Regions from separate parts of the Bradyrhizobium sp. HKCCYLRH3073 genome, predicted to be linked through region 1. Evidence: predicted binding sites of a transcription regulator. Region 1 holds the regulator's gene; each other region holds the start of a gene.

What was found. The regulator PhoB, encoded in region 1, activates phosphate uptake and scavenging genes when phosphate is short. The targets are predictions, from matches to a motif close to TGTCATNNANCTGTCAT.
Region 2: a site for PhoB is predicted at 1,799-1,815, ahead of phnC (phosphonate ABC transporter ATP-binding protein). Genes of this name have one in related genera too.
Region 3: a site for PhoB is predicted at 2,548-2,564, ahead of ACQR1X_RS07740 (DUF47 domain-containing protein). Genes of this name have one in related genera too.

The regions. Positions count from the first base shown of each region.
Region 1 covers NZ_JBNPUD010000010.1:51,521-55,688, forward strand. Annotated here, with positions in the region: gene ACQR1X_RS22750 (trypsin-like serine protease) at 1-1,242, opposite strand, end outside; gene phoB (phosphate regulon transcriptional regulator PhoB) at 1,390-2,097, opposite strand; gene phoU (phosphate signaling complex protein PhoU) at 2,114-2,830, opposite strand; gene pstB (phosphate ABC transporter ATP-binding protein PstB) at 2,861-3,685, opposite strand; gene pstA (phosphate ABC transporter permease PstA) at 3,682-4,168, opposite strand, start outside.
Region 2 covers NZ_JBNPUD010000009.1:49,236-53,403, forward strand. Annotated here, with positions in the region: gene ACQR1X_RS21225 (alpha-D-ribose 1-methylphosphonate 5-triphosphate diphosphatase) at 1-1,095, opposite strand, end outside; gene ACQR1X_RS21230 (DapH/DapD/GlmU-related protein) at 1,092-1,754, opposite strand; gene phnC (phosphonate ABC transporter ATP-binding protein) at 1,930-2,739, shown strand; gene phnD (phosphonate ABC transporter substrate-binding protein) at 2,811-3,740, shown strand; gene phnE (phosphonate ABC transporter, permease protein PhnE) at 3,813-4,168, shown strand, end outside.
Region 3 covers NZ_JBNPUD010000003.1:19,487-23,654, reverse strand. Annotated here, with positions in the region: gene ACQR1X_RS07750 (peptide chain release factor 3) at 1-508, opposite strand, end outside; gene ACQR1X_RS07745 (inorganic phosphate transporter) at 840-1,847, opposite strand; gene ACQR1X_RS07740 (DUF47 domain-containing protein) at 1,862-2,506, opposite strand; gene ACQR1X_RS07735 (branched-chain amino acid ABC transporter permease) at 2,650-3,618, opposite strand; gene ACQR1X_RS07730 (branched-chain amino acid ABC transporter permease) at 3,620-4,168, opposite strand, start outside.

The DNA of each region.
Region 1 (4,168 bases):
CATCAGCCGGGTCTCCTCGTGGAACGCCGAGAAGATGCCGACCACGACCGGCTGCCCGCCGACTTCGGCCATGATGGGGGAGCCTGAATAGCCGAAATTGGCGAGGCAATGCACCGTCAGCAGCCGGGCATCGCTGGTCATGCCGGCGCTGCAATTGCGCTGGCCGGTCGGCGAATAGCGGCGCTCCTGGCCGTAGCCGATCTCGGAGATGGTTCCGGCTGATGTCGCAGCCTGCAGTTCCTCCCGCGTCAGCGCCTTGACCGCGACCGGCTTCGAGGGCAGCGCATCCTTCAGCACGATCAGCGCCCAATCGGCGGGCGAGCGGTCGAGCGACCATCTGTCGTGCCGGGTCGGGACGAAGTCCGGCGCCACGATCAGCTTGTCGGCGACCGACGATGCCGCCGGCGTGCCCCTGTTCATGCCGGCCAGGAAGCGGACATTGCCGGGGCTGACCTGCGCGACGCCGTTGAACACGCAATGCGCCGCGGTGAGCACGACGCGCGGCGCGACCAGCGTGCCGGTGCACCAGCCGCCGGTCGAGTATTGCGCGACGGTGACGACGCCGATCGACGACGCCGGCCACGAGGTGGGATCGACGACCTCGCCGATGTGGCGGTCGAGCCCGAGCAGTTGCTCCGGACGCGGAGCGGCGACGCCCGCCTCCGCCGATTCCGGCTTCGGCCGCCAGGCCGCAATGGCGCTCTGGGCCTGGACGCGCTGCGGCTCGGTCAGCTTGACCCGCTGCACGTCGCGGCCGGCCGATCGCACGCCGCTGCGACCCGCCATCACCAGCCAGGCGTAGCCCTGCACGACGTCCTGCTTCACGCCGCGACCGTCCAGCAGCATCAGGCCCAGCATGTATTGCGACTGGGCGAAGCCCTGCGCTGCCGCGCGGCTGAACCAGCGGCCGGCTTCGCCATAATTGCTCGCGACACCTTCGCCGTTGACATAGGCGATGCCGAGATAATGCTGGGCGACGGCGAGGCCCTGATCGGCGGCCTTGCGATACCACGCCAGCGCCTCGGCGGGGTTGCGCGGTTGGCCCCAGCCGAAGGCCTCCATGAAGCCGACGTCGAACTGCGCCCGCGCATCGCCCTTGGCGGCCAGCGGCAGCAGGCGGCGCATCGCCGCGGCGTGCTGTCCGTTTCCCGCCGCGGCGACCGCGTCTTCGAGCTCGGCGGCCGCGGCGCCCGCCGCGCTGCCGAGCAGCACGGCTAGAGATATGATGATGGTCTTGATCAAGGGCGTCCGCTGGGACCGAAACATCGTGACGGGCCACGAAGCAGACACGATCAAGACGGCGGCGGCGTGGCGGAAAGCGGACCGCGATCTCCTCAATCGGGCCCCCTCGCGCCTCACACCTGCTTCATCCTCACGCCCGATCGCCCCTTACACCTGCTCGCTCTTGGCGAAGCGATCATCGAGCGCATAGCCGGCGCCGCGCACGGTGCGGATCGGGTCCTGCTCGCGGCCCGGATTGAGCAGCTTGCGCAGGCGGCCGATATGGACGTCGACCGTGCGCTCGTCGATATAGATGTCGCGGCCCCAGACGCTATCGAGCAGCTGCTCGCGGCTGAACACGCGGCCGGGATGCTCCAGGAAAAACTCGAGCAGGCGGTATTCGGTCGGGCCGAGATCGATCGGCCGTCCCGAGCGCGCCACGCGGCGCTTCTCGCGGTCGAGCTCGATGTCGCCATAGGACAGCACGGTCGCCAGCCGCTCCGGGCTCGCCCGCCGCAGCAGGCCCTTCACGCGCGCCAGCAGCTCCGGCACCGAGAACGGCTTGACGATGTAGTCGTCGGCGCCGGTCGCGAGGCCGCGCACGCGCTCGCTCTCCTCGCCGCGCGCGGTGAGCATGATGATCGGCAATTGCCGGGTCTCGGACCGCGCCCGCAGGCGGCGGCACAGCTCGATGCCGGACAGGCCCGGCAGCATCCAGTCGAGCACGACGAGATCGGGAACGCGCTCCTTCAGCCGTGTGTCGGCCTCGTCTCCGCGCGCCACCGTCTCGACCTCGTAGCCTTCGGCCTCGAGGTTGTAGCGCAGGAGCGTCGTCAGCGCCTCCTCGTCCTCCACCACCAGAATTCGGGCGCCCATGTCAGAACCGTCTCTCTCAGTTGCCGGGGATCGTCGATGCGAAGCTCGTCATGTCGCCCTTCGGGCGCTTGTCCATGATCTGCTGGCCTTCGATCATATAGAAGACGGTCTCCGCGATGTTGGTCGCGTGATCGCCGATGCGCTCGATGTTCTTGGCGCAGAACATCAGATGGATGCAGAACGAGATGTTGCGCGGATCCTCCATCATGTAGGTCAGGAGTTCGCGGAACAGCGAGGTGCAGATGGCGTCGACCTCCTCGTCGCCCTTCCACACCGTCATCGCCGCCGGCAGGTCGTGCGCGGCATAGGCGTCCAGCACCGTCTTGACCTGCGACTGCACCAGGTCGGTCATGTGCTCGAGCCCGCGGATCAGCTTGAGGGGATGGAAGTCGCTCTCCAGCGCCGCGACGCGCTTGCCGATGTTCTTGGCGAGATCGCCGATGCGCTCCAGATCGGTCGCCACGCGCATCGCGCCGACGATCTCACGCAGATCGACCGCCATCGGCTGTCGCCGGGCGATGGTGAGCACGGCGCGCTCCTCGATGATGCGCTGCAGCTTGTCGACCTCGGCGTCGGTGGCGACCACCTTCTGGCCGAGCGCGATGTCGCGCCGCACCAGCGCATCGACGGAATCGACGATCAGCCGCTCCGCAAGGCCGCCCATCTCGGACACCAGCCGGGTGAGATCCTGCAGATCGCTGTCGAACGCCTTGGCGGTATGTTCACTGGCCATGATGATCTCCTGAAGTCAATGTCGTCGGCGTCAGCCGAACCGGCCGGTGATGTAATCCTGGGTCCGCCGATCGCTCGGCGAGGTGAAGATCTTGCTGGTGTCGTCGAACTCGATGAGCTCGCCGAGATACATGAAGGCGGTCTTGTCGGAGACGCGGGCCGCCTGCTGCATGTTATGCGTCACGATGGCGATCGTATAGTTTTCGGCGAGCTCCTGGATCAGTTCCTCGACCTTGGCGGTCGAGATCGGATCGAGCGCCGAGCACGGCTCGTCGAACAGGATCACCTCCGGCCGGACCGCCACGGTGCGCGCAATGCACAGCCGCTGCTGCTGGCCGCCTGACAGCGACAGGCCCGAAGCGTTGAGCTTGTCCTTGACCTCGTTCCACAACGCGCCGCCGCGCAATGCCTTCTCGACCCGGTCGTCCATCTCCGACTTGGAGATCTTCTCATACAGCCGGATGCCGAAGGCGATGTTCTCGTAGATCGTCATCGGGAACGGCGTCGGCTTCTGGAACACCATGCCGACCCGGGCCCGCAGCAGGTTGAGGTCGAGCTTGGGATCGAGGATGTTGGTGTTGTCCAGCATGAGCTGGCCAACGGCGCGCTGGCCCGGGTAGAGATCGTACATCCGGTTGAAGATGCGCAGCAGGGTCGACTTGCCGCAGCCGGACGGGCCGATGAACGCGGTGACGCGGTTGGTCCCCAGCGACAGGTTGATGTTCTTCAGCGCGTGGTGATCGCCGTAATAGAAGTTCAGGTTGCGCGCGGTCACCTTGGCGGGGGCTTCCGGCAAAACCTTGCCGTTCAGCGCGGCGGGATTGGGCTGGCTGACGGATACGGACAGGTCGGTCATTTTGCGTTCCTCTCGGCGCCGAGAATGCGTGCACTGACATTCAGGGCGAGCACGGCCAGAGTGATCAGAAGGGCTCCGCTCCAGGCCAGCTGCTTCCAATAGGCATAGGGGCTCTGGACGAAGTTGTTGATGGTGACGGGCAGGTTGGCCATCGTCTTGGAGAGGTTGAGGCTCCAGAACTGGTTCGACAGCGCGGTGAACAGCAAGGGCGCGGTCTCGCCGGCGACGCGGGCGGTGGCCAGCAGCACGCCGGTGATCAGGCCCGAGCGCGCCGCGCGATAGGCGATGCGCCGGATCACCAGCGATCGCGGCAGGCCGAGCGCCGAGGCCGCCTCACGCAGCGGGTTGGGCACCAGCAGCAGCATGTCCTCGGTGGTGCGCAGCACCACGGGGATGACAATGACAGCCAGCGCCAGCGAGCCTGCGAGCGCCGAGAAGCCGCCCATCGGCACCACGACAGCGCCATAGATGAACAGGCCGATG
Region 2 (4,168 bases), on a different contig from region 1:
GACGCGGGGGCGCAACGGCACGCGGTCATCGACCAGAATGACGTCGGCGCGGCGGCCTTCGGCCAGCGTCCCGCGGTCCGCCAGTCCGGCCGCGCGTGCGGGGCCGCCCGAGATCAGATCCCAGGCGCGTGCCAGCGGCAGAACGCCGTCGGCCGCGAGCCGATACGCCGCCAGCAGCGGCGCTGGATAGTAGTAGTCGGAGGCCAGCACCGAGCAGAGGCCCTTGGCGATCATGTCGCTGGCTCGCGTCCACCCGGTATGGCTGCCGCCCCGAACGACGTTGGGCGCGCCGAAGACGATCGCGTCTCCGCCCTGAGCGGCCTCGCGCGCAGTCTCCTCGTTGACCGGAAATTCCGCGATGGTCACGCCCTGGCTGCGAAACGCCTTGCGCATGGCCGGGCTGTCGTCGTCGTGCGACAGCATGCGGACGCCAGCCTTGCGTGCGATGTCGGCCAGCCGCGCGATCGAGGCTGGAACGGCATCCGCGCGAGAGGCGATGCGCGCGACCAGCCGGTCGAACTCCGCGCCGGGCAGGCCGGTGCGGTCGACCATGCGCTGGCGCTTGTGCGGCGTGTCCAGGCTCGCGACCGTCGAGTCCATGTGATCGTTGAAGGCGAACAGGTCGACGCGCCGATCGGCGAGCCACTGGCCGATTTCCTCCTCGTCGTCGAGATTGAAGGTCTCGTGGCGCAGATGAAAGCGCGTGTCGGCCGCGAGCTGCGGGCGCAGCGCTTCGATCGATTCGAGCAGCCGCCGCGCATTGTCGGCGCTGCGCAGGCCCGGCTCCCATGACCAGGTCGTTGCGTGGAAGACCGTGGTGATGCCATTGCTGACGGCCTGGCGGTCGCTGTCGATCAGCGCGACGTCGGTCGGGAAATCGACCCCGGCGCGCGGCATCATCTGGCGCTCGAACGCATCGCCGTGGATGTCGACGATGCCGGGGAGCACGGTGAGCCCCTCCGCATCGAGTTCGAGACCTGACCGGCACCCCGGTGTCCCGATGCCGGCGATGACGTCGCCGGATATGATCAAGGAGGTGTCCACGAGCTCTGTGTCGACGAGGCAGCGGCCCCGCGAGATTGAGATATCGGTCATGGGGCGGCACTCTGCCGTACCGGGACGCGGGCGTCGAGAGCGGCCTCGTATTTATCCAGGAACGCGGTGATCTCGAGCTTGCGGAAATCGGGCAGCGCCGCGCGCAGCGCCTCGTGCTTCCAATCCCACCACGCCAGATCGAGCAGCCGCTGCTCGACCTCGCGCGGAAACCGGCGCTTGACCGGGCGCGCCGGATTGCCGGCGACGATCGTATAGGCCGGAACGTCCTTGGTGACGATGGCGCCAGCCGCCACGACCGCGCCGGTGCCGATGTTGCGGCCCGGCAGCACGATCGCGCCATGGCCGATCCAGACGTCGTGTCCGATCCGGACATGATGCTCTCGCCGCCAGGCGAAGAACTCGGCATCGTCGGGCTCGCCTGGAAAATAGGCGCTGGCGCGATAGGTGAAATGGGCCTGCGTCGCCCGCTGCATCGGGTGGTTGCCCGGGTTGATCCGGGTCATCGCCGCGATCGAGCAGAACTTGCCGACCGTCGTGTAGGTGATCTGGGAATCGTTGACCACGTAGGAGTAGTCGCCCATCGTCACCTCCTGCAGGATGGTGCGGGCGCCGATCTCGCAATAGGCGCCGAGCGTCACGTCCTGGAGCTTGGCCGAAGGGTCAACGGTAGGTTCAATCGAAAGCAGCTTGCCGGCCATCTCGCGTCCTGTCTCTACGCCTGTGAAGGTGTTGGGTCTCCCCTATGACAGAGGCGTGACATCTACATGACCGCCGACCGGCATGTGGACGGATGTGGCGCCGCAGTGTTGCTGTCACATAGCTGTAGAATCCAGACGTTAGCGATAGGCCAAAGCGAGGCGTCTGGAGAATTCAATGCTGGTGGTGGATGGCCTGACGTGCCGTTTTGGCATGAAAGCCGCGGTCGACAATGCGTCCTTCTCTGTTGCACCCGGCAGCTTCGTCGGCGTGATCGGGCGTTCCGGCGCGGGCAAGTCGACCCTGCTGCGGTCCATCAATCGCCTGAGTCCTGTGAGCGGCGGCCGCATTTTCTTCAGGGATCTCGATGTGACGGCGCTGCGCGGCCGCGACCTGCGGCAGTGGCGCGCGCGCTCGGCGATGATCTTCCAGCAGTTCAATCTGGTCGGCCGATTGGACGTGCTCACGAACGTCCTGATGGGGCGACTCGCCGAAATCCCGTCGTGGCGCTCTCTGGCGCAGCTCTGGCCGGCGGCGGATGTTGCCATGGCGCTGTCCGCGCTCGAGCAGTTCGACATGGCCTCCCTCGCCGCGCAGCGCGCCGATCAGCTTTCGGGCGGGCAGCAGCAGCGCGTCGCGATCGCGCGCGCGCTGGTCCAGAATCCGGAAATCATCTTGGCCGATGAGCCGATCGCCTCGCTCGATCCGCGCAACACCAAGATCGTCATGGACGCGCTGCTGCGCATCAACAAGCATTTCGGCATCACCGTGATCTGCAATCTGCACTCGCTCGATCTGGCGCGCAGCTATTGCGACCGATTGATCGGAATGGCGAATGGTCGGGTCGTGTTCGACGATCTGCCGGCGGCGCTCACCGGCCAGATCGCGCGCGAGCTGTACGATCTGGAGGCCGACGAGGTGATGCCGCCGGCAATGCCCAAAGCTCCCGAATCCGTTCCGGCTGTCGGCAAAGTTGCCGTCGCCTGATTGCCTGCGTGCTGCGGGCGCATCTGTCGTGTCAATCCTGACATCGTCCCCTGAAACTTGAAGGACGTTCCATGATCAATCGTCGTCTCATTCTGGCCGGTTTGGCCACTCTGTCGTTCGCTTCGTCCGCCTCGGCCGAGGACTGGCGAACCAAATATCCGGAGATCACCTTTGCCGCGATCCCGGCCGAAAACGGCTCGGGTGTCGTCGAGCGTTACACGCCGTTCGTGAACTATCTTTCCAAGGAGCTCGGCGTCAAGGTGACGCTGCGCGTCGCCAATGACTACGCCGCGGTCATCGAGGGCCAGCGCGCCGGCAACATTCACATCGGCTATTATGGTCCGGCCTCCTTCGCCCGCGCGCGCGTGACGGGCGTAAAGACGGACGCTTTCGTGATCGACGTCAACTCGGACGGCTCGAAGGGCTATTATTCAGTGTTCTACGTGCTCGCCAAGAGCCCGTACCAGAAGCTCGAGGATCTGAAGGGCAAGAATCTCGGCCTGGTGGACCCGAACTCGACCTCTGGCAACAACATGCCGCGCTTCAAGATGAGCCAGATGGGCATCGACCCCGACACCTATTTCTCCCAGGTCATCTTTACGGGCAGCCACGAGAACGCCGTGCTTGCCCTGGCGCAGGGAACCGTCGACGTCGCCGCAAACTGGTGGAACAACGGAGATGACTCCAACCTGACCCGCATGCTCACCAAGAACATGGTGAAGTCGGCCGACGGCACGCCGCTGAAGAAGGAAGATTTCCGCATCATCGGCAAGTCGGACATGATCATCAACTCGCCCTACGCCTATCTCAGCGACCTGCCCACCGACATGAAGGCCGCAATCAAGCAGGCCTTCCTCGACGCGGCGAAGAAGGATCCGGAAGCCTTCGCCAAGCTGTCCGACGGCAAGAACAAGCCGTGGGAGGTGATCTCGACGGAGGACTACAACAAGACTGTCGAGCTGATCAAATTCGTCGACTCTCTGCGCAAGAAGGGCTCGTAAGCGTTGCACCGGGCCGGCGGGGACCGCGTCATCGAAGCCCCGCCGGCCTATTTGCGCTTTGCACCGGCAAACATGTCGTCAGCCGTCGCCATCCTGCCTGAACAGCAGCTCGAACCTTTGCAGCGCGCCTACCGCAAAGCGGTGGCGCGCAAGCGTCTGCGTGCCGTGGTCGTGCTGGTTGCGTGCGGCCTCGTGCTGTTCGTTTCAGCCATCGGTTCGGAGGTCAACCTCCGAACGCTCGTCACCTATCTCGGCAACTTCCTCAGCTATTTCGACCGGCTCTTCACGCTCGACGACGGACACCGCGTGTGGACCAACCTGCCGGAATGGCTCTGGGGCCTGCGCAAATGGACGCGGCTTCTCGGTGAGACGATCCTGATCAGCTATGTCGGAACCATGCTCGGCGCCGTCCTGGCGTTTGCATTGAA
Region 3 (4,168 bases), on a different contig from region 1:
TCTCGATCTCGTCCAGCAGGTCGAAGGTGTCGCGGCTCTCGCGGTCCATCTTGTTGATGAAGGTGATGATCGGGATGTCGCGCAGGCGGCAGACCTCGAACAGCTTGCGCGTGCGCGCCTCGATGCCCTTGGCGGCGTCGATCACCATGACGGCGGAGTCGACTGCGGTCAGCGTGCGATACGTGTCCTCGCTGAAGTCCTCATGGCCCGGCGTGTCCAGCAGGTTGAAGACGAGGCCCTCGAACTCGAAGGTCATCACCGACGTGACGACCGAGATGCCACGCTCGCGCTCGATCTTCATCCAGTCCGAGCGGGTGTTGCGGCGCTCGCCCTTGGCCTTGACCTGGCCGGCGAGGTTGATGGCGCCGCCGAACAGCAAGAGCTTCTCGGTCAGCGTGGTCTTGCCGGCGTCCGGATGCGAGATGATGGCGAAGGTGCGCCGGCGCGCGACCTCGTCGGACAGAGGCGAGCGGGACGGCTGTTCGGTCGTGACGGCAGTATCGGACATGAGGCGGCGGACGTCGTTTTGAGGCCGGAGAGCGGCGATGTACGGGAAAGGCGCGGGCTCACGGCCGCCGCGCGCCCTCCATATAGGCGTTTTGCACCGCAACTCCAACCGGGGAGTTACCCGGCGGCTGATGGGCACGCCGGGGCTGGCTCCCCGGCCCGCCGCCGTCCTTCGAGACGCGCGCCAGGCGGCGCGCTCCTCAGGACGAGGTCTGATTGTGCAGCGAAATCTGCCGCCGCGGTCGAATCCCGCCCCTCATGGTGAGGAGCGCCGCCCTTGCGGCGCGTCTCGAACCATGAGGCGCCAACGTTTCAGGACGGTCCCGCCGTCTTTAGTGCCTGAGCACCGACACCAGCCAGAAGCTCAGTGCCGCTACGATGGCCGAGGCCGGAATCGTGAAGATCCAGGCATAGACGATCGATCCGGCGACGTTCCAGCGCACCGCCGAGGCGCGGCGGGCGGCGCCGACGCCGACGATGGCACCGGTGATGGTGTGGGTGGTCGAGACGGGCACGCCGAGGAACGTCGCCAGGAACAGCGTGATGGCGCCGCCGGTCTCGGCGCAGAAGCCCTGCATCGGATTCAGCTTGGTGATGCGCAGGCCCATGGTCCGGACGATGCGCCAGCCGCCCATCAGCGTGCCCAGCGCCATCGCGGCCTGGCACGACAGCACCACCCAGAACGGCACCGTGAACTGCTCGCCGAGATGGCCCTGCGAGTACAACAGCACCGCGATGATGCCCATCGTCTTCTGCGCGTCGTTGCCGCCGTGGCCGAGCGAATACAGCGAGGCCGAAGCGAATTGCAGGATGCGGAAGGCGCGGTCGACGGCAAACGGCGTCGAGCGCACCGAGGCCCAGGACACGATCGCAACCAGGATCATCGCCAGCACCAGCCCGACCAGCGGCGACAGCACGATCGCGAGCACGGTCTTGGACAGGCCGCTCCACACGGTGGCCGAGATGCCGGCCTTGGCGACCCCTGCCCCGACCAGGCCGCCGATCAGCGCGTGCGAGCTCGACGACGGAATGCCGGCCGCCCAGGTGACCAGGTTCCAGACGATCGCGCCGACCAGGGCCGCGAAGATCACGTGGGCGTCGACGATCGCGGGATCGATGATCCCGGTGCCGATGGTCTGCGCGACATGCAGTCCGAACACGCTGAACGCCACGAAATTGAAGAACGCGGCCCAGAACACCGCATATTGCGGCCGGAGCACGCGGGTCGAGACGATGGTCGCGATCGAGTTGGCGGCGTCGTGCAGGCCGTTCAGGAAATCGAAGGCGAGTGCGACGGCGATGAGGCCAACCAGGATCGGAAGGCCGAGTTGAGCGTCCACGGCGCGGCCCTACCCTAGACCTGTTCGATCATGATCGAATTGATCTCGTTGGCGACGTCGTCGAAGCGGTCGGCGACCTTCTCCAGATGGTCGTAGATCTCGGCGCCGACGATGAAGTCCATCGTGTTGGCGTTGCGGTGCTTGAGGAATAGCTCCTTCAGCCCGATGTCGTGGAGGTCGTCGACCCGGCCCTCGAGCTTGGTCATCTCCTCGGTGATCGCGGTGATCATCGGCACGTTCTGGCCGATCGCCTGCAGCAGCGGCAGCGCCTTCCCGATCAGATTGGCGCAATCGACCAGCAAGGTGCCCATCTCGCGCATGGTCGGCTCGAACTCCTTGACCTCGAACAGCACCACGGCCTTGGCGGTCTGCTGCATCTGGTCGATGGCGTCGTCCATCGAGGTGATCAGGTTCTTGATGTCGCCGCGGTCGAACGGGGTGATGAAGGTGCGGCGGACCGCGGTCAGCACCTCCCGCGTGATGTTGTCGGCCTCGTTCTCGAGCTGGCTGACGCGCTGGCAGTGCCTGAGGATGTCGTCGCCGCCCTTAAGCATGTCCTGCAGCGCATGCGCGCCTTGGATCACCACCTTGTTGTGGCGGGCGAACAAATCGAAAAACCGCTCCTCCCGCGGGAGAACGGCGCGAAACCAGTGCAGCATGGGACGAGATCCATCCATTCCGAAACGGGCCAGGGCCGGCCCGTCACAGAACTGTCATACTCCGGATCGCGCACCAGCAGAAGCGGTGGCCGGTTCATCCACCGCTTTCTGCCCTTTCGACAATCTCTTTACAGATCAATAGCTTAGAGGGATCGCTTGAACAGATGGGCGATTTCTCCGACCACGCCGCGGCGGAAGGTGAGCACGCAGGCGACGAAGATGCCGCCCTGGATCACCGTCACCCACTGGCCGAAGCCGGACAGATATTGCTGCATGCCGACGATCACGAAGGCGCCGACGACGGGGCCGAACACGGTGCCGAGCCCGCCGACCAGGGTCATGAGCACGATCTGGCCGGACATCCCGACCTCGACGTCGGTCAGCGAGGCATTCTGGGCGACGAACACCTTCAGCGCACCGGCGAGGCCAGCCAGCGTCCCCGACAGGATGAAGGCGAGCAGCTTGTACTGGTCGGTCTTATAGCCCAGCGAGATCGCCCGCTGCTCGTTCTCGCGGATCGACTTCAGCACCTCGCCGAACGGCGAGTTGATGGTGCGGAAGATCAGCAGGAAGCCGGCGAGGAAACCGGCCAGCACGACGTAATACAGCACCGTCGGCTTGGACAGGTCGAGGATGCCGAACATCCGCCCCTGCGGAATGCCCTGGATACCGTCCTCGCCATGGGTGAACGGCGCCTGCAGATAGATGAAGTACAAGAGCTGCGACAGCGCCAGGGTGATCATCGCGAAATAGATGCCCTGCCGGCGGATCGAGATGTAGCCGGTGATCACCGACAGGACGAACGATCCGGCAACGCCCGTGAGGATGCCGAGCTCGGGCGGCAGCCCCCACACTTTCAACGCGTGGGCGCTGCAATAGCCGGCCGTTCCCAGGAACATCGCGTGGCCGAACGACAACAGGCCGCCATAGCCGATCAGGAGGTTGAAGGCGCAGGCGAGCAGCGCGAAGCACAGCGCCTGCATGACGAAGAACGGGTACAGCCCGGTCCACGGCACGATCGCCAGCAGCGCTGCCATGATGACGAACACGATCATCTCGTCGCGCATCGCGCGCGGGGTGATCGGCAGGGTCGCGTCGGTGATGGATGTCATGTCAGGCCGCCCGTCCGGTCAGACCCGTCGGCTTCACCAGCAGCACCAGGACCATCAGAACGAAGACCACGGTGTTGGAAGCCTCGGGGTAGAAATACTTTGTCAGTCCCTCGATCACGCCGAGCAGGAAGCCGGTGATGATCGAGCCCATGATCGAACCCATGCCGCCGATCACAACCACCGCGAACACCACGATGATGATGTGCTCGCCCATCAGCGGCCGCACCTGGTTGATCGGCGCCGACAGCACGCCGGCCAGCGCCGCAAGCCCGACGCCAAGGCCGTAGGTCAGCGTGATCATGCGCGGGACGTTGATGCCGAAGGCCCGCACCAAGGTCGGGTTCTCGGTGGCTGCGCGCAGGTAGGCGCCGAGCCGGGTGCGCTCGATCAGGAACCAGGTCGCCAGGCAGACGACCAGGGAGAAGATGACGACCCAGCCGCGATAGACCGGCAGATACATGAAGCCGAGGTTCATGCCGCCACGGAGCTGATCCGGGATCGCGTAAGGCAGGCCGGACGAGCCGAAGAAGTTCTGGAACACGCCCTGGAT